Regions from separate parts of the Kribbella sp. NPDC051587 genome, predicted to be linked through region 3. Evidence: riboswitches for the same ligand, from Rfam matches in the RefSeq annotation. Region 3 holds a riboswitch; each other region holds the start of a gene.
What was found. A riboswitch is a leader RNA that binds a small molecule or an ion and turns the genes downstream of it on or off. The one in region 3 is predicted to bind thiamine pyrophosphate.

Region 1 (6,388 bases), on a different contig from region 3:
GCGCCCTGGCCGGCACGGAGGTGGCTGAGACCGTCGGCAAGGGGATCATCACCGCTCCGGCCGGCAAGCACGGCCTGGTGATCGTGATCGCCGCGCTGATCGGGGCCATCACCTGGAACCTCATCACCTGGTACTTCGGGTTGCCGAGCTCCTCGTCCCACGCGTTGATCGGCGGACTGGTCGGGGCCGGGCTGGCCTCGTCCAGCGTGGTGCTGTGGACCGGGATCGTCGACAAGGTCGTGATCCCGATGGTGCTGTCACCGGCGATCGGCTTCGTCGGCGCGTTCCTGCTGATGACCGCGATCCTGTGGATGTTCCGGCGCAGCAACCCCGGCAAGGTCACCCGTGGCTTCCGGCTGGCGCAGTCGCTGTCGGCCGCCGCGATGGCGCTCGGGCACGGTCTGCAGGACGCCCAGAAGACGATGGGCGTGATCTTCCTGGCGCTGCTCACCACCGGGCACGCGGACAAGGACGACGGCATCCCGCTGTGGGTGAAGATCTCCGCCGCGACCGCGATCTCGCTGGGTACCTACTCCGGTGGCTGGCGGATCATGCGCACCCTGGGCCGCCGGATCATCCACCTCGACCCGGCCCGCGGGTTCGCCTCCGAGGCGATCGCGGCCGGTGTGCTCTACGTGATGGCGATCGGCCTGCACGCCCCGGTCTCCACCACCCACACGATCACCTCGGCCGTGATGGGCGCCGGCGCCACGAAGCGTCTGTCCGCCGTCCGGTGGGGTGTCGCGAAGGGCATCGTCACCGCCTGGGTGCTGACCATTCCAGCCGCTGGTCTGGTCGCCGCAGCCTGCTACGGGATCGCCCACCTGATCCTGGAGTGAGATCCCCGGATCTCATTCATTTCGAATTCATCCACCACCCCTACGGTCGGACGAGCCACAACTCGTCCGCCGAGGGATGTGATCGGGATGGATCTGTCGTTTCTCGTCGTCGTGGTGATCGTCACCGCACTGGTGTTCGACTTCACGAACGGCTTCCACGACACCGCTAACGCGATGGCGACGTCGATCGCCACCGGCGCGCTGAAACCGAAGGTCGCGGTGGGACTGTCCGCCGTCCTGAACCTGGTCGGCGCGTTCGTCTCCACCGAAGTCGCCAAGACCATCTCGAGTGGGCTGGTCGACGATACGAAAGTCACGGTTCCGATCATCTTCGGCGGCCTGGTCGGTGCCATCCTGTGGAACCTGCTGACCTGGTACGTCGGCCTGCCGAGCTCCTCGTCGCACGCGCTCTTCGGCGGTCTGATCGGTGCGACCTGGATCGCGGCCGGCGCCGGTGCGGTCAACTTCGGCACCGTGGTGCAGAAGATCATCATCCCGGCGGTCGCCGCGCCGGTCGTGGCCGGAGTGGTCGCCCTGCTGGGCACCTACCTGGCCTACAAGATCACCGCGCGGGCCCGGAAGAAGAGCGTCGACGACGGCTTCCGCGCCGGTCAGATCGCGTCCGCCTCGCTGGTCTCGCTGGCGCACGGCACCGGTGACGCGCAGAAGACGATGGGCATCATCACGCTGGTCCTGATCACCTCCGGCAGCCTGGCGCAGGGCTCGCGGCCGCCGCTCTGGGTGATCTTCGCCGCCGGTCTGGCGATCGCCGCCGGGACGTACCTGGGCGGCTGGCGGATCATCCGGACCATGGGTAAGGGCCTGACCGAGATCGAGTCGCCGCAGGGCTTCGCCGCGGAGACCAGCTCGACCGCGGTGCTGCTGGCCTCGTCCCACCTGGGCTTCCCGCTCTCCACCACGCAGGTCTGCTCCGGCAGCATCCTGGGTGCCGGTCTGGGCAAGCGGCTCGCAGAGGTGCGCTGGACGGTCGCCGGCCGGATGGCGCTGGCCTGGCTGTTCACTCTGCCGGCCGCAGCACTCGTCGGTGCACTGTCTGGTCGGGTGGCGAACTCCGGCAACCTCGGGGTCGCGCTCATCGCCGTACTGGCTGTGGCTGCGGGTGGTGGCATCTACCTCGCCTCACGGCGGACGCCGGTCACCTCGACCAACGTGAACGAGTACCCGAGCACCCCGGCCGCCTCCTCGGCGCCCGCGGCGGTCTGAGCGGAGGACGGGCATGCACATCAACTGGAGTGCACTCGGTGAGGTAGCCCTGGTCAGCCTGGTCTTCGGAGTGGGGCTGGCCGTGGTGTTCGCCTTCGGTGTGACCGCCATGGCGCGCCGGGCAGCAGCTATCGACGAGAAGCGGCCTGCACCGATGGTCGACACCGCAGTGGCGTCGCTGTGCTTCGCGGCATGCCTCGCTGCGGTGCTGTACGGGCTCTACCTGATCATCCCGCAGTTCCACTGACCAGTTAGCGGTTCCAGCGGCGTACTGCCTTGGCCACGTCCTTGGCCCGCACCGCATCGAGGTTCTGCTCCCAGGCTGTGAAGAGCCGGTCGCCGAGTTCGGCCGCGTCCAGACCAGCCTGGGGCCGAACCGCGACCGCCCACGTCGCAGCGGCGGCGTGACCCTGCTGGTGCAGCAGGTGGTTGACGGTCGCCTGGATGCGCCGTCGGTCCTCACCGGTCAGGCCGCGAGCGGCCCAGTCCTGCAGGATGGCTGCGTCGTCGCACGTCATCTGGGCCAGGTAGGTCAATGGCCCGCGCCAGAAGCCGCGGTGGCCGATGCTGTCCAGGCTCTCCAGCGGGAACCAGCCGTTGGCGCAGCGGCGGCCGTTCACCGCGGCCTCGACCTCCCGTGCGCGCTCGCCGTCCAGATCCCGCGTCGACCAGTCGATGAAGTAGGCGCCCGCGTCCGGGATGTGCTCGGCGACGTGCGGCGCCACCACCAGCGTCCCGGGGTCGAACAGTCGCAGTTCTTCCGGTGAATCGAACAAAAACCTTCCCCCGCCCAGCACAAGGCAAGCAGCACAGAAATCCCCCAGATTCCTGCCTTGTCAATAACAAGAGCCCTTCGTACCCCTAGTGGCGGGTAGGGGTCAAGGCCTTGTCCGAGGCTACTGCCGCCGTTCCGCCCGCCGCGCGAGCTCCTCGCGGTCCAGCCGGTCGGCCTCCTCGGGCGTCGGCGCGGAGCCGCCGTACGCGGCCGGCAGCCACCAGGCGCCGGGCGGCTGCTCGGGGTAGGCGCGGATGGTGTCGTCGAGCATCTCGGCCATCGTCGAGCGCAGTACGGCGGTCGCCGCGACCGGATCGTCGTCCGCGGTCACTGTCATCGGCGTACCGACCGTGATGGCGATCGTGCGGTGCCGGGAGAAGTCCTTCGGATGGTCCTTGGTGAGCATCCGCTGGGTACCCCACAGGATCAGCGGAATCACCGGTACGCCGGCCTCCGCGGCCATCCGGACCGTGCCGGACTTGAACTCCTTCAGCTCGAACGACCGGCTGATCGTCGCCTCCGGGAACACTCCGACCACCTCACCGGCGCGCAGATATCGCACCGCCTCCTGGTACGACGCCTGTCCGGCCGACCGATCCACCGGAATGTGATGCAGCGACCGCATCAGCCAGCCCGAGTACTTGTTGCGGAACAGCACTTCTTTGGCCATGAACCGGACCAGTCGCTTGCTCGGCAGCGCGCCGTACCCGCCGAGGACGAAGTCGACGTAGCTGATGTGGTTCAGCGCGAGCACCGCACCGCCGGTCCGCGGCACGTTCTCCGTCCCGGCCAGCTGGAAGTTCACATCCAGCACCTTGAACGCCGTACGGGCGAAACCGATCACGGGCGGATACACAAAGTCGCGCATCGTAGGAACTCTACTAAGGTATTGCCGATAACTGGAGATCGCGGGAGCTCGCACCGAAGTGGGCTGAGAGGGCGGCTGGAGGAATCCGGCGCCGCCGACCGCCGAACCTGTCCGGGTAATTCCGGCGTAGGGAGCACAGCAAGTGACAACTATCGGCACCGTACGACCGACTGTCACCACCGGCCCGATCTCGGGCTCCGAGAAGATCTATCGCGGCGAACTGGGAGTCCCGGCGCGTCGTGTCCACCTCACCAACGGCGAGTCCTTCGACCTGTACGACACGTCCGGGCCGTACACGGACGCGTCGGCACAGATCGACGTACAGGCTGGTCTGCCCGCGCTACGGCGCGAGTGGATCGCCGGACGGACGAACCTGACCCAGCTCGCGCATGCGCGCGCCGGCACCATCACCGAGGAGATGCGGTACGTCGCGCTCCGGGAGAACATGGATCCGGAGTTCGTCCGGTCCGAGGTGGCGCGCGGCCGCGCCGTCATCCCGGTGAACCGGCGGCACCCCGAGAGCGAGCCGACCATCATCGGCAAGAAGTTCCTGGTGAAGGTGAACGCCAACATCGGCAACTCCGCCGTCAGCAGCTCGGTCGAGGAAGAGGTCGAGAAGCTCGTCTGGGCCACCCGCTGGGGCGCGGACACCGTGATGGACCTGTCCACCGGCAAGAACATCCACGAGACCCGCGAGTGGATCCTGCGGAACTCACCCGTCCCGATCGGGACGGTGCCGCTCTATCAGGCGCTGGAGAAGGTGAAGGGCGATCCGGCCGCGCTGTCCTGGGAGGTCTACCGGGACACGGTGATCGAGCAGTGCGAGCAGGGTGTCGACTACATGACCGTCCACGCCGGCGTACTGCTGCGGTATGTGCCGCTGACCGCTCGGCGGATCACGGGCATCGTCTCGCGCGGTGGTTCGATCATGGCCGCGTGGTGCCTCGCGCATCACCAGGAGTCCTTCCTGTACACGCATTTCGCCGAGCTGTGCGAGATCCTGCGCGAGTACGACGTGACGTTCTCGCTCGGTGACGGCCTGCGGCCGGGGTGTATCGCGGATGCGAACGACGAAGCCCAGTTCGCCGAACTGCGGACGCTGGGCGAGCTCACCAAGATCGCCTGGGAGCACGACGTACAGGTGATGATCGAAGGCCCGGGACACGTGCCCATGCACAAGATCGCGGAGAACGTGCGGCTCGAGGAGGAGCTCTGCGGAGAGGCGCCGTTCTACACATTGGGGCCGTTGGCAACTGATGTGGCGCCGGCGTACGACCACATCACCAGTGCGATCGGGGCGGCGCAGATCGGTTGGCTCGGTACGGCGATGCTCTGCTACGTCACGCCGAAGGAGCACCTCGGTCTGCCGGACCGCGATGATGTCAAGACTGGTGTGATCACCTACAAGATCGCTGCCCACGCTGCGGATCTGGCCAAGGGGCACCCAGGTGCGCAGGCCTGGGACGACGCGTTGTCGACGGCCCGGTTCGAGTTCCGCTGGGAGGACCAGTTCAACCTCTCGCTGGATCCGGACACCGCTCGGTCGTACCACGACCAGACGTTGCCGGCCGAGCCCGCGAAGACCGCGCACTTCTGCTCGATGTGCGGTCCGAAGTTCTGCTCGATGCGGATCACCGCCGACATCCGCAAGTACGCCGAGGAGCGCGGGCTGACCTCGACCGAAGCCATTGAGGCAGGCTTCAACGAGATGTCCGAGACTTTCAAGGCCAATGACAGCAAGGTCTATCTGCCGCTGGCCGACTGACGCCGCTGCGGTATCGAGCAGGCTGAGGTGAGTTTCTCCCGGCAGGGTCGTCACGTCCGCGTGCGGCGCCTGCCGGGAGAACTCGGCCAGCTTCGGCATTCTGTGCGAGCGCCATGTTCACCGTGTACCGGTTCACCATCCCGGACTGCCGCGCGCGACTTTCCCGGTGTCGGAATGCAGGCCGTAGTCCGGGGCGAGGAAGACGTACCCGGCTATCGCGTCAGGGAACCGGTTCAGGCTGTTGAGGATCAATCCGGCCCCGGCCGAATGTCCGCCGGGTTCGTATCGCCACCTTGGCACCGTAGGCCGATGACGCCCGGTACGGCGGTTTCTGGGCCTTTGGGGCAGGAAAAGCGAGCTTTTCGGCCTTACGCGGAGTGAAATCGTCCGGTGCGTCGAGATGCGGAAGTGCCCCGATTGAGCGGAGAATTGGGGAATCGGCTGCCTTGCGGAGTGACTACGGGGAGTGATCGGGTGAACCGATTCAGGTTTTTGCCTTCACTCAGCGTGAATAAGACTGTAGCCTTAACTGATCGGGGTGGTGGGGCGGGGAAGGTATTAAGAGAGGCCAGTCAGGAGGTGCAGGCAAGTGGTCTTCGTTCTCACGGTAGATCAGCGCGGCAGCCGAATCAGCGGTGATCTCGTACCCGAGCTACTGAATCATCTGAATCGCAGGCCCCGCCGGCGCGGCCTGCTCCGCAAGTTCGAGCGGACCGCGGGCGACGAGGTCCAAGGCGTGTTGTCGGAGGCCAAGGCAACCATCGACGTGATCCTCGACCTGCTCCGTCGCGACTCCTGGTACGTCGGACTCGGGATCGGCGACGTGTTCGACCCCCTCCCGCGCAGCACGCGGGCCGGTAACGGGGACGCGTTCGTGTTCGCCCGGGACGCGGTCACGAAGGCGAAGTCGAGCCCGC
Region 2 (6,388 bases), on a different contig from region 3:
GGGGAACCGTTCGGTATTCGGGCCGTGCTGCTGCTCGCACCCGGCGGCTTCCTGCGACCGAACCTGCCGGGCGTCGCGTTGAACGTGATCCTGCCGTACTGCGACGGCGACGTCAGCGATCTGATCGGACAGAAGTACTACGACGACTCGCGGTACTCGATGTCGGGTGATCCGGCGGCGCGCTCCGTGGTGCTGATGATGGGGGCCAACCACAACTTCTTCAACACCGAGTGGACGCCGGGTCGTTCGGTCGCGCAGTCCAAGGACGACTGGACCGCTGACGACGCGACCTGTGGCAAGAAGGCGAAGTCCCGGCTCACCGCGGTCGAGCAGGAAGCGGCCGGAAGGGCTTATCTGGCTGGGTTCTTCCGGCTCGAACTCGGTGGTGAGACCGCACTCCTGCCGTTGCTGGATGGTTCAAACACTCGCGCCCGCTCGGCCGGCCGCGCCGTCACCTCGGTGGTCGCTCAGTCGCCAGACCGGTACGACGTCGCACACCTCGACACGCTGAACGGCGTACTGGCTGGTGCTGCTCGTGCCCGGATCTGCTCACAGGACTGTGTACGCAACGGTTATGGGCGGCTGCCGCATTGGACCGCCATGCCACCGGCCGAGTCGACGCCGAACCTGCAGGTCACGGAGCTGACCTGGACCGGAACGAGCGGGCGACTTCGCTTCGATCTTGGACATCACGACGTGCGCCGGTACTCGACCTTGTCGTTGCGGGCGGCAACTGAACGTGCCACGGAGTTGTCGGTCCGGTTGACGGATGGGCGTGGGCACGCGGCCAGTGTTCCGGTCTCCTTACGCCCGCTGCCAGGTCAGGTGGCCGACCTGCTGCCGAAGGTGCTGCTGCAGACCGTCCGGATCCCGTTGGCCGGGCTGCGGATCGATCTGGGTGACGTGCGATCAGTGGAGTTCCGAACGGATCAGGTCACGCGCGGAACGGCGTACCTGGCTGATCTGTCGTTCTCGAAGCCTGCGCTGAGCCACTGGCGGCCGCGGATGCTGCCCGTGTTGTCCGTCGCGGACGTCGACATGGCCGAGGGCGACGCGGGGCCGCGGTCGGCCGACTTCCGCGTGCAGCTGTCGCGGATCAGCCCGCGGCCGGTGACGTTCTGGGCGGAGAGTTCGGGTGACACAACGGCCGTGACACGACCGTTCCGCGGGCTGGTGACGATCCCGGCGGGCCGCCGTACGGCGACAGTCAGGGTGCCGGTCTCGCCGAACAAGCGGGACGGGGACGACGACGAGTTCATCCTGGTGCTGTCGAAGTCGACGAACGCGATGATCGGCCGCTCACTGGCCAACGGAATCGTGCGCGACGACGATCCGACCCCCGTGCTGACGATCGGGCCGGGCGTCGGTACCGAAGGCCGAGGCGGTGTGGTGTTCCCGATGAAGCTGTCCGCGCCGTCGGACCGGGTCGTCACTCTGACGGCCGAACTCCGCAGCGGTACGGCGAAACTCGGCACCGACTTCCTCACCCCGGACGGTGGGCTCTACCCGCAGCTCGACGAAGGCCGCACCACCGGACAGTTCGTCGTACCGATCAAGGACGACAAACTCCGCGAGAAGGCCGAGACGTTCACCGTGGTCATCGCGGCCGCGGACGGCGCCGTACTGAAGGTCCCGTATCGGGTGACCGGCACCATCCGCGACAACGACTAGCTCAGCCTGACGTGGGCAATCCGGTGGTCGGCGATGAGGCCAGCGCGGAGTGCCAGCGGCGGGGGACCCGACCGGCCAGCCGGGCGTTGCGGCCGGCGGTGACGGCGTCGCGCATGGCGGCTGCCATCAGGGCCGGCTTCTCGGCGCGGGTGACCGGGGTTGCCAACATGACCGCGGCACAGCCGAGCTCCATCGCCAGCGCGGCGTCGCTCGCCGTACCGATGCCGGCGTCGACGATGACCGGGACGTTCGCCGCCTCGGCGATCAGCGCGATGTTGTGCGGGTTGCGGATGCCGAGGGCGGAGCCGATCGGCGCGGCCAACGGCATCACGGCCGCACAACCGGCCTGCTCGAGACGGCGAGCCAGGATCGGGTCGTCGTTGGTGTAGGGGAGCACGGTGAAGCCGTCGGCGACCAGGGTCTCCACGGCGTCCAGCAGCTCGAACGGATCGGGCAGCAACAGGTGGTCGTCGGCAACGACCTCGACCTTGATCAGGTCGGTCCCGAGCGCCTCACGCGCCAGCCGCGCGGTCAGCACGGCCTCCGCCGCGGTGTGACAGCCGGCCGTGTTCGGCAGGATCTCGATGCCGTGCCGCTTCAGCACATCGAGCACCGAACCCTCGTGCCCGGTCCCCAGCCGGCGCATCGCGACCGTGGTCAACTGGGTGCCAGAGGCAATCAATGCCTCTTCCATCACTTCCAGGTTGGCCGAACCGCCGGTTCCCATGATGAGTCGCGAGGAATACGTGCGGCCGCCCAGCTCGAAGGGGTCGTCCATCTCAGCCTCCCTGGACCGCGCCGACGATCTCGACCCGGTCACCCGCCGTCAGGATCGTGGCGGCCCACTCGTCGCGGGTCAGCACACTCTGGTTCACCGCGACCGCGATCCCGGTCTGCCGATCCGACATCTCCCGGACCAGCTCCGCGACCGACATCCCCGGTCCGCTGGTGGTCGCCGTACCGTTCACCCACACAGCGTGCTCAGCCGGCAACTCGTCGTACTGGGTCATGCGTCCTCCCTCCGTCGGAATTACCCGATTCAGGTTCAGCGGTCGGCGACGCCCTCTCTGTCGCCCTCTCAGCCCACTCCGGTGCGAGCTCCCGCGGTCTGCGTTCGACTTTAGTTCCCTGTCAGCAAAGTGGCCAACTCTGTCGGCCTGTAGAGCACTTGCTTGCCGGCTCGCTGCGGTTCGACCAGGCCGGTACGGCGGAGCAGCTGGAGGTGCTGACTGACCGCTGACGGGGTGACTTGGAGCTCGGCGGCGACATCGGTGGTGGTGCGCGGGTGGGTGAGGAGCTGCAGGATGCGGGCGCGCGCCGTACCGATGAGTTGAGCGAGGTCTTGTGGGGTGGGCGGGTCGACGACCGTCCAGAGGTTGGCCTGGCCGCGCGGTGGGTAGCCGAGGAACGGTTCGGCGCCGGGGTCGTACGGGATGACGGCGTGTGGGCCGAACAGGGTCGGCTGCAGGACCAGGCCGCGGCCGGCGACCTTCTCCGAGCGGCTGTTGAGGCTCACCTTGTCGACCTTCAGAAGCCCTTGGCTGTAAGAGATTGCGGGGCCGAGCTCGTTGAGCATCGCGCCCGTGCCTTGCTGGGTGAGGACGTGACCGCGGTAGGTGATGTCGGCGGACAGGATGGTTCGCATCCGGTTCCAGTACGGCGCCATCACCGTCTGCCAGTAGTCGTCGAGCGCTCGGGTCACCTTCGCTGGTGTCAGCCCTGGGGGCAGCTCGCCGTTCACTGCTGCGAGCTGCCTCTCGAACGTGTCCTGATCGACTTTGCCTATGAGCTGGAGTTCATCAGCGAACTGGGTGAGCGGGGAGGTCGGCCTGGGCGTCAGGAAATCCGGGCTGCCCATCGTGTCGTTGACCAGGCAGCTCAGGACCGTCCAGTCCAGGTCGGTCAGGAGCGGTTGGACCGCGCGCACCCACGGCAGCTGCAACGGAAACCGACCGGGGTCCCGCAGCGCCCGCAGACTCAGCACAGTCTCCGCTGCAGGCGACAGCGCGAACCGGACCTCCTCCAGGTCCCTGGACGTCAGTTCATAGGTCAGCACACCCTCATTACATCCCGCTACTCACAGCCGATGCCGTCGTGGTCGGCGTCCAGGCGATAGATGTCGGACCCAGTGACGGTCACCGGACCATCGACGTACTCGGGTCCGTTCCCGCTCCCGCCGGAGCAGTCGACGTCGCTCGCGATCGGTACGCAGCCGCTGTAGTTCGGGTCGCAACCGCCGCTATCTGATTTTTCTTCAACCTTGGTTCCAACGGCGGTGACCTGGGACCGCGGCTCCTTGGTGACCTCTTGGCGGACGAGCTTCTTCGCCGTCTGCTTCCCGTCGACATACGTGATGCGGTACGTCGACTGCCGGGTCCCGTTGATTCCCGTCGTACGGATCGTGCGCTCGCCCTTCGGCAACTCGCTGTCCGTGACCGTCTTCTTCTTGAACGGGATCACGCTGGTGACGGTCACCGACTTCGTGGTCGTCACCGGTACGACGACTTTCGGCTTGGCTGGTGTGGTCACCGGCGTTGGTGTCGGTGATGCCGCTGGAGGTTCGCTCGGCGGCACGGTCACCGTCTGCGTGATCACCCCGCCGGCGACGGCGACCGGTTCGGTGGAGTCCGCCGTACCGCATCCAGCTCCGGCGACGAGCACAACGACAGCAACAAAGGCAGTGCGCAACACAGTTCCCCCCAACCCGCCGTCGGTTCCCCCCGCGGCAGGATTGTCAGCGCCCGGACCACCCAGGGCGAGCACCCTGCATATCACTCAGAGTGAGCCCACGACCAGACCTCGACGCTCCTTACCCGGCCGTAGCCCCAACCCCGGCCAGCGCCGCGAACACAATCCCCGCGACAAGTCCCACACTCCCCACCACGATCAACGGCCCCGCACTGATCGGCGGCTCCGGCACCTCCTGCCGAAACACCCCGAACAACCGCTCCTCAGACGGCCGAACCTCCCGCAACAACACCGCCGACGGATGCGACCGCGCCCCCACGCTCTCCAGCGACTCTACCGCCGCCCGCGCAGCCTCCACCGCGGCCCGCACCACCGCCACGATCACCACCACCGACGCGACCGTCAGCACCCCGATCAGCGCCGCCGTAGTCTGCGCCATCCCCACCTCGGCCGCCTCCGGCGCCAACGCCTTCCGCAGCGCCTGAACCGACCAGAACCCGAAGAACCCCAACACCCCCGCCGCAAGCCCGACCCCCGCCACAACCCCCGTCAACGGATTCTGCGCCCGCACCGCCGCCGCGAACCCCCGCGCATCCCGCGCCAGATCCCCCGCATCCCGAACCAGCCCCTCGAACCCGGCCAACGCCTCCGCCCGAGCCCGCAAAGTCACCCCGATCACGATCCGATCGGCCAGCCCCATCGACGAAGACTGCTCAACAATCTCCCGCCAGGCCCCCACGACCTCCCCGTGAGCCCCCACCACCTCGGCCCGCTCAACAACCCCCATAACGCCCCCTAGCCCCAGCCCCCCGGCGCAAACTAGTACTCGTCTGACCCCGACAGTACGCCTCACCACCCCCTTCCAACACCCGTCAACCCACCCCACCGCCCCCACCCCACCCCCAAACCTGCAACACTTGTCCCCAACCCCTCACCACCGGGGCCTCTAGCTCAATTGGCAGAGCAGCGGACTTTTAATCCGCGGGTTGTGGGTTCGAGTCCCACGGGGCCTACCAAAAAGGACGTCGACCGCACGTAAAGGACGCCGCTCCGCGGCGGCTCAGTCTTGGCGCCTCCGGCGCGCCTGCCCACCGAGGGGCTCGCCAGACCTGGCTCGGCGGCGGACAGGCGGCTTGGCGTACACCCGGCGTGCTCCGCAGCTGCTACTTCGTCGCTCCGCTCCTCAACGCGCCCGCTCCGCGCGCACCCACCCACCCCCGGCTGATCTCCGTCTTCCCCCTGCGGGCTTACCGCCCGCTCCACGCGCTAGCGCGACCGAGCCCGCGGTGGCTCGTCGCCGACGTACGGGCTCAATGTGCTCGGGGCCGAGCATCAGGCGATCTTCGTGGCACCGGAACCCTGTCCGTCTCGCGATCAGGCGGTGGCCGGGTGATGCGCCTCGTGGGCGGTGACGACCTTTGGGCCGAGCACGGCACTCTCACGCAAGATTCGGCAGCGCAGGCTCACGGACGAGTCTGCGGGTCTGGAACCGATGTCGCGGCGGGCGAAATCGAGCCCGTCGACGCTGGCCGACGAGGTCAGGCAACAGCGATCGGGTCCGGGCTGCACTCGAGTAGTCCGGGCTCGGCTTCGGCCTGATCAGGGGGGCACGCCGTGGACCTGGGGCCGGTACCGTCGATTGCGTTCCTGGGCCGGATCTTCCGCCAAGACGGCTGCGGGTTCGGCCATCCAGCCCCGAACGTCTGCTGGCAACTCGACGCCACCGGATATGTCCTCGACCGCGGCTGGGAATTTCACTTGTGCGGCGCGAGTCGCTCGCCGTACCGATGTGGAGCTTGGCGTTGCCTCGCCCGATTCGCAGGCGGTGCGGATCGGGCGAGGCGAGGGCGCTACGCCGATGTCTCTGTGTCGCGCTGCCAGGCAGAGCTCTGGCAGGTGGGCACGCGACCTTAGCTTGATGAATGACACCGGACACAACGGCCGCAGCATCACCACACCAGTTCGCGATCTGCCTACTTGATGGGCATTGTCCCGCAGACGTTGCCGCCCAACTGGGTGAAGCTGCCGT
Region 3 (6,388 bases):
GGGGTTCAGGCGTGGATCTCGAGGATCAGCCGGCGCCGGCCGCCCCACTCGCGCTTGTAGACCTTGTAGTTGTCGATCCCCGCGGCGGCGCAGAGCCGGCCGTAGCTGATCTCGTCGTGGATGTAGTGCACGCTGCTCAGCCCGTCGGCGTGCTCGGTGGTGACGATCCGGTGCTCCGGGCCCTGGCGCAGGCCCAGCGCGATCTCGCCCGCCTTGGCCGGCCCCCAGGACGGGCCCTCGATGACCGCGAGCCCGCCCGGCTTCAGCACCCGGGAGATCTCGCAGATCGTCGAGATCTGCTCGTCCTCGGCGAACAGCTCGTGGAACGCGGTCCACAGGCAGATCACCGCGTCGAACGAGTCCCACGCATAGGGCAGATCGGTCATCGACCCGATCGCCCAGTCGATCGCCAGCTCCTCCTCGGCCGCCTTGGCGCGGCCGGCCTCGATCAGGTTCGGCGAGATGTCGAGGCCGCGCACGGTCTTCCCGGCCCGCGCCAGCGGGAGGCTGATCCGGCCGTAACCACAGCACAGGTCCAGGACCGTTTCGCGGCCCTCCAGGAGCTCTTCGACGGCCTTGACGATGTCTGCGTCCCGCTCGGGCGAGGTCCGCGCGGACAGACCGTCGACGCCGAGTTCGGCGTACTCGGCCCGGCTGCGCAGTGCGGAGTTGAGCATGGGGGCAAGTATCCCGCGTGCCTCAGGTCAGTTGTCCACTGGTACGCGGGTCACGATCCGGCCGCGACCGATTTTGCCGAGCGCGACAGCGGCCACCATGGAAACGACGATGCTCGTATAGGTCGCGCCCAGCCAGCCCGGTACGGCGTGTCCGCCGAAGAGCTTGCCCTGGACATCGAGCCAGAACGGCGACCAGCCGGCGACCGTGCCCGGATTGACGAGCTGGTAGGCGACGAAGCCGATCAGCCACGCGACCGCGGGCTGCCAGCGGAACTTCGCCGTACCGGAAACGTCCCAGTTCATCTTGCTCACCAAGAAGAAGTCGGCGATCGCGACCGCGAACAGCGGGATGAAGACCGAGCCGATCAGGTAGAGGAACTGCGTGTAGTTGCCCAGGTCAACCAACAGCGCGAGGCCGGTGGCGAGGACACCGATCGCGACCGAGATCCAGCGACGGTCGACATGACCGATCAGATTGTGCGCGGCCATCGTGGTCGAGTAGACGTTCGCGTAGGCCTCGTCGACCTCGTCCACCAGCAGCACGAACAGCGCGATCGCGCCGGCCGGCAAGGTGACGAGAGCGGTGATCACGCCTTCGCTGTCGGTCTGCAGCGTCGCCACCGCGAAGACACCCAAGGCGTAGTACAGGATCGCGGCCAGGCCGTAGCCGAGCGCGGAACCTCCGAACGCGGCCTTGTTGGTCTTCGAGTGCCGCGTGTAGTCCGCGGCCAGCGGAGCGAACGAGACGACACCCGCGGCGGCCAGGTCGACGGCCGGCCAGAAGCCGAACACGCCGTCCTGCGGGAGACCGTGCACCGGCTTGCTCAGCACCTGAACAAATAGGTAGACCGAGGCAATCAAAACCAGCCAGACCATGAACTTGCGCAGGACTTTCACGCTGCCCAGCGGCCGGACCGCCATCGTGGTGGCGATGATTCCGGCCAGGACGACGAACAGCCAGCGCCAGCGTTCACTCGTCACCGCGACCGCGGCCTGCGCGATCACGATGATCTCCATCGTGGCCCAGCCGATGTTCTGCGCGATGTTCAGGACGGTCGGGGCCATCGACCCGCGACGGCCGAAGATGCCGCGCAGCGCGGTCATCGCCGGTGCTCCGGTCTGCGAGCCGAAGACGGCCGCGCCGCCGAGCACCAGCGCACCCATCCCGCACCCGACGACCACGGCCAGCAGGCCCTGCCACAACGACCCCGTGTACGCCGCGACGAGCGCGCCGGTGACCGGGCCGAACAGGGAGATGCCGAAGTTTCCCCAGAGGGTGAACTGATCGAGGAACCCGAGAGTCCTCGGTGCGTCCGTGGTGAGGACGAGCGGTGCCTCGGTGGTGGCAGGACGAATTGCAGTGTCAGTCATCGCGATCCCTACGCCGGCATTACCCGGTCAGGTTCAGGCGGTCGGCGACCCGGATTGTCTCGTCGCCCTCTCAGCCCGCATTCGGCGCGAGCTCCCGCAGAGGTTTGCTACCGCGTCAACGATACTGCGTCAGCCAGTTGGCCGCGCGGCGGCTGCTCGGTGGATGAGCGCGGCCACCTCCGGGCCGTTGGTCAGCACCGGCATGTGCGCGCCGGTGGACAGGGTCCGCGCCTCACCATGGGTCAGCGCGGCCAGCCTGCTCGCGAAGTCGGCTGACGACAGGTGGTCGTGCTGCGAGCGGATGATCACTACTGGTGCTTTGACCCGGGTGATCACTGCGGCCAGGTCGTGCTTGCGGCAGGCGGCCGCGGCCCGGGCGATCGTCGGCATGCCGGTCCGCGCGTACTGCGGGGCGAGGACTGGGATGAGCTTTGGCGACTCCGGGGCGGCGGACTCCAGCCAGCGCATGCCTAGGTCCAGCCAACTGGAGGCCTTGGTGTCACCGCTCGGAGCGATCAGCACCAGCGCGTGAACCAGCTCGGGGTGTGCGACGGCCAGCTCCACTGCGATCTGTGCGCCGGCGGAGTGCCCGACGAGCACCGAACGCTCGCGCACCTTCCGCTCCAGGATCGCGGCGAGAGCCTCGGGGTGCAGGTCCTCACGCTCGCCCGCAGGTTCGCCGTACCCGGGGAGTGTGACGACGTTGTAGGGCAGGGAGAGGTGCTCGACGGTCGGTGCATACGACTCGACGCCCAGTCCGAGGCCTGGGACGAGTACGACGGGGGTGCTCACTCCCAGGGCGGACGGCCGGGCGCGGACCGGACCACGGTGTCGTAGTCCGGCTTGAGCTCGCGGTAGCCGAGGAAGAGGCCGACTGCGAGGAGCAGCAGTCCGAACCCACCCCACCCGTACGCGGTCGGCAGCCGGTCGAGAGTGGAGTCAACGGACCCCAGACCGGTCGTCAGCACCATGATCAGCCAGATGAGCAGCGGGACGAGCGAGGCGGCGACCACTACACCGCCGATGATCTCGGACAGCTCCGGCTGCCGATTGAGCTTGCGGCGAGCCAGCACGTCACGCGCCCACAGCGCCAAGGCCGCCACACCGACCAGAACGATCAGCAGCTGACCGAGAGCGTCGATGACGTCGGTGCGCAGCGGGTGATTGAGCGGAGAGCCCGGTGCCTGGGTGATCTCCCGGATCGAGACCCGCTGGATCGAGATCACCATCAGTCCGTAGATCGCCGCGATCAGGGTGGCCAGCAGGACCACCTTGGCCGCCCGTGGGTCCCGGTCGGCGAAAGGCTCCTTACGCCCGTACGTCGGGAAGTGGTCCGGGTGCGCGTCCACGGGGGCGCCGTACGGGTGTCCGGGCCGGTAGCTCGGTGGCTGCGCCGGGTCGGTCGGCGGACCGCCGTACTGGCCTGGTTGGGAGCCGTAGGGCTGCGACGGCGCGTACGGGACAGGCGGTAGCGGCTGACCGCCGCCGGCATACGTGCCACCGCCGTACGGCGTGGGCGGAGCGAAGTGCTGCTCCTCGCCGCGCTGTGCGTTGTCCGGCTGCTGCTCAGGCTCCGGATCACGCCCGTACGTCGGGAAATCCTGTGACGACATCGCTGCTCCCTCCCTCGGGACTCAGCTTCTCACGGGAGCTGGTCAGGTGGCCTTGATCGTCGGCCATGCGTTCGGACGACAGCCACCCAGGCCCTTCGTCTGCTGCATCATCACCGGCGCGGGCGTCTTCGCCTTCGCACAGGTCGAGTGCCCATGCCCAAGCGCGTGCCCGACCTCATGGTTCACCAGATAGCTCCGGTACAGCGCGACATCCCCGCCGTACGCCGGGACCGCGTACATCCACCGCTTCGCGTTCAGCACGACCCGGTCCTCCACCCGGCACGACACCTCGCCACCGGTGTCGAGCGGCAGACACAGCTTGTCGGTCAGCGTCGGCGTGGCCACGATGATCCGCAGATCCACCTCATCGGAGTCGGTCCGCTCGAAGCTCACCGGATGCACCGCCTGCCACCCCCGCGGATCCGTCAGCGTCTTGTGAATCGCCTCCGCCACCGCCACCGGGTTCACCGACACACCCTGCTCGATCTCCACCCGGTACGTCAGCTTGTCCCGCACCCCGTTGGCCTTGTTCGACCCCGGCACCACACTCAGCCTGCCGCTCGACACCGTCACATTCGGCTTCGCACCCTTCGGCTGCCGAGTCAACGTAGGTGCCGGCCGCAACGGAGTAGTCAGATGCGCAGAAGGCGTAGCCACAGCTGTCGGTGTCTGTAGCGCAACCGGAGTGCTTGCCCCGGCAACAACCTCAGCAGCCAGACTCCGCCGCCCCGTCACATCCGGATGCACCACCATCACAGTCCCCAGCACCGCCAACGCAGTCACCGAAAACCACTGCACCCGATAAGACCGCCGCCGACTATGCCGCCCGCGCGCAGACACCCCAGCACGCTGGCCAGTCCGCCCGGTGGTCATGCCGATTCACCCTACAGACAGACCCGCCATGCACAAAAGGGCAGCCAGGAGCGTTACGCCGTACGGGTGCGGAGGAACTTGCCGAAGTGGGGGACGGTGAAGGCTACGGTGCCGCGTTCGGCGGAGAAGACGAGGCCTTTCTTGATCAGGCCGTCGCGGGCTGGGGAGAGGGACTGGGGTTTGCGGTTGAGGGTGGTGGCTACTTCGGCGGTGGGGACTGAGCCGTCGTCGGCGGCTATGCCCAGTTCGGCCATGGCTCGCATGTACTCGCGTTCGGCGGGGGTGGCGCGTTCGTAGCGGGAGCCGAAGAAGCCGACGGTCAGTTCGGCGGAGGCTTCGGGGCCGGCGACGGCTACGTCTTTGATGGTGATGGGGGAGGTGGGGGCGTGGTCCCAGGTGGCGTGGGCGAAGGCTTGGACGAAGTACGGGTAGCCGTCGGTCTGGGCGTAGAGCTCGTCCAGTGCCTCAGGGTCGTACTGAACGCCTTCGCTCTCCGCAGGGATCATCAGCGCGCGGTCACACGCCTCACGCGCCAGGCGGTCCACGCGGACGTAGCGGAACAGCCGCTCGGAGTACGACTTACTAGCGGACAGTACGGCGGGCAGGTGCGGCAGGCCGGCGCCGACAACCACCATCGGCGCACTCTGCTGCGAGATCTCGTGACAAGCCGCGCACAGCGCCGACAGGTCGTCCGCACTGATGTCCTGCATCTCGTCGATGAACAGTCCGACCCCGACGGACAGATCACCGGCCAGATCAGCCGCATCGGTGAACAGCTCGATCAGGTCCATCTCCAGATCACCGGAGTCGGCGCGACCCTTCGCAGCAGCCACGTCAACAGGCGGGTGCCAGCGAATGCCCTTCCGATCGTTCACGTCGGTCCGCAGCGCAAAAGCCTTCAGTACGGCGCTGAACTGGTCGACCCGCTCGTCGTCCCGGTGCCGGTGTCCCAGCTCCCGCATGGCCGTGTGCAGCGCCTGCGCGATCGGCAACCGGATGCTCTGATCAGGCCGCGCCTCGATCTTCCCGGTACCCCAGGCGCGCTTGATCGCCTGACTGCGCAACGTGTTGAGCAGCACGGTCTTGCCCACTCCACGGAGTCCACTCAGCACCAGACTCCGCTCGGGCCTGCCTGCGGCGACGCGCTCGAGTACCACCTCGAACTGCCGCACCTCGGTGTCGCGACCGGCCAGCTCAGGCGGGCGCTGACCGGCGCCGGGCGCATAGGGATTCCGAATCGGATCCATGCTGTCACTGTATGAGGCCGTCTAGCGTTTTCCGTAGATTGACCAATCAACAACCAGAGCGTGTCGCGAGTAGTGTCTACAGCTTTCTAGCGTCAGAACTAGATTTCACTAGAGGCGTCTAGCAACGATGTCGAACCGATGCCAGTGAATCGCTGAAGTCCGGCATTCGGCGAGTTTCGCAGGTGTCAGTGACGCGTCAAGAGCACTATGGTGCGGGCATGGTCGGGCGGGTGGAGTGGGCTGAGCAGGCCGCGGCGTTGTACGAGCGGGTGCACCAGCAGTACGTCGGCGGTGCCCGCAAGCTCGAGTCGCTGATCAACGAGCTGATCGGTGAGGAAGAGGGCATCAACTACCTCACCGCGACCGCCCGGGCCAAGGATCCCGAGTCGTTCCTGGCCAAGGCCGCCAAGCCGCATCCGGACGATCCGAACCGGCCCAAGTACGACGACCCGCTGGGGCAGATCACCGACCTGGTCGCGGCCCGCGTCATCACGTTCCTGGTCGAGGCGGTGGACCGGGTGTGCGAGGTGATCGCGGAGGAGTTCGAGATCGTCGAGCACACCGACATGGGCGCGCACACCCGCGCGCAGGGCGTGTTCGGCTATGC

Region 1: linked by a shared signal. The riboswitch ahead of thiC (phosphomethylpyrimidine synthase ThiC) and the one ahead of ACIA49_RS29705 (purine-cytosine permease family protein) in region 3 are both predicted to bind thiamine pyrophosphate.
Region 2: linked by a shared signal. The riboswitch ahead of thiS (sulfur carrier protein ThiS) and the one ahead of ACIA49_RS29705 (purine-cytosine permease family protein) in region 3 are both predicted to bind thiamine pyrophosphate.

Annotation. Positions count from the first base shown of each region.
Region 1 is NZ_JBITDE010000021.1:46,973-53,360, reverse strand. Features, by position in the region: gene ACIA49_RS40480 (anion permease) at 1-839, shown strand, start outside; gene ACIA49_RS40475 (anion permease) at 927-2,063, shown strand; gene ACIA49_RS40470 (hypothetical protein) at 2,077-2,310, shown strand; gene ACIA49_RS40465 (hypothetical protein) at 2,315-2,839, opposite strand; gene ACIA49_RS40460 (lysophospholipid acyltransferase family protein) at 2,960-3,706, opposite strand; TPP riboswitch at 3,737-3,856, shown strand; gene thiC (phosphomethylpyrimidine synthase ThiC) at 3,849-5,471, shown strand; gene ACIA49_RS40450 (SatD family protein) at 6,061-6,388, shown strand, end outside.
Region 2 is NZ_JBITDE010000019.1:49,051-55,438, reverse strand. Features, by position in the region: gene ACIA49_RS39500 (Calx-beta domain-containing protein) at 1-1,671, shown strand, start outside; gene ACIA49_RS39495 (thiazole synthase) at 1,673-2,449, opposite strand; gene thiS (sulfur carrier protein ThiS) at 2,451-2,681, opposite strand; TPP riboswitch at 2,671-2,786, opposite strand; gene ACIA49_RS39485 (DUF5937 family protein) at 2,792-3,727, opposite strand; gene ACIA49_RS39480 (G5 domain-containing protein) at 3,745-4,359, opposite strand; gene ACIA49_RS39475 (hypothetical protein) at 4,481-5,059, opposite strand; tRNA gene ACIA49_RS39470 (tRNA-Lys) at 5,300-5,375, shown strand; gene ACIA49_RS39465 (hypothetical protein) at 6,333-6,388, opposite strand, start outside.
Region 3 is NZ_JBITDE010000010.1:37,484-43,871, forward strand. Features, by position in the region: gene ACIA49_RS29700 (class I SAM-dependent methyltransferase) at 6-677, opposite strand; gene ACIA49_RS29705 (purine-cytosine permease family protein) at 705-2,048, opposite strand; TPP riboswitch at 2,036-2,156, opposite strand; gene ACIA49_RS29710 (alpha/beta fold hydrolase) at 2,178-2,840, opposite strand; gene ACIA49_RS29715 (hypothetical protein) at 2,837-3,661, opposite strand; gene ACIA49_RS29720 (DUF3152 domain-containing protein) at 3,704-4,234, opposite strand; gene ACIA49_RS29725 (ATP-binding protein) at 4,588-5,781, opposite strand; gene ACIA49_RS29730 (GTP pyrophosphokinase family protein) at 6,000-6,388, shown strand, end outside.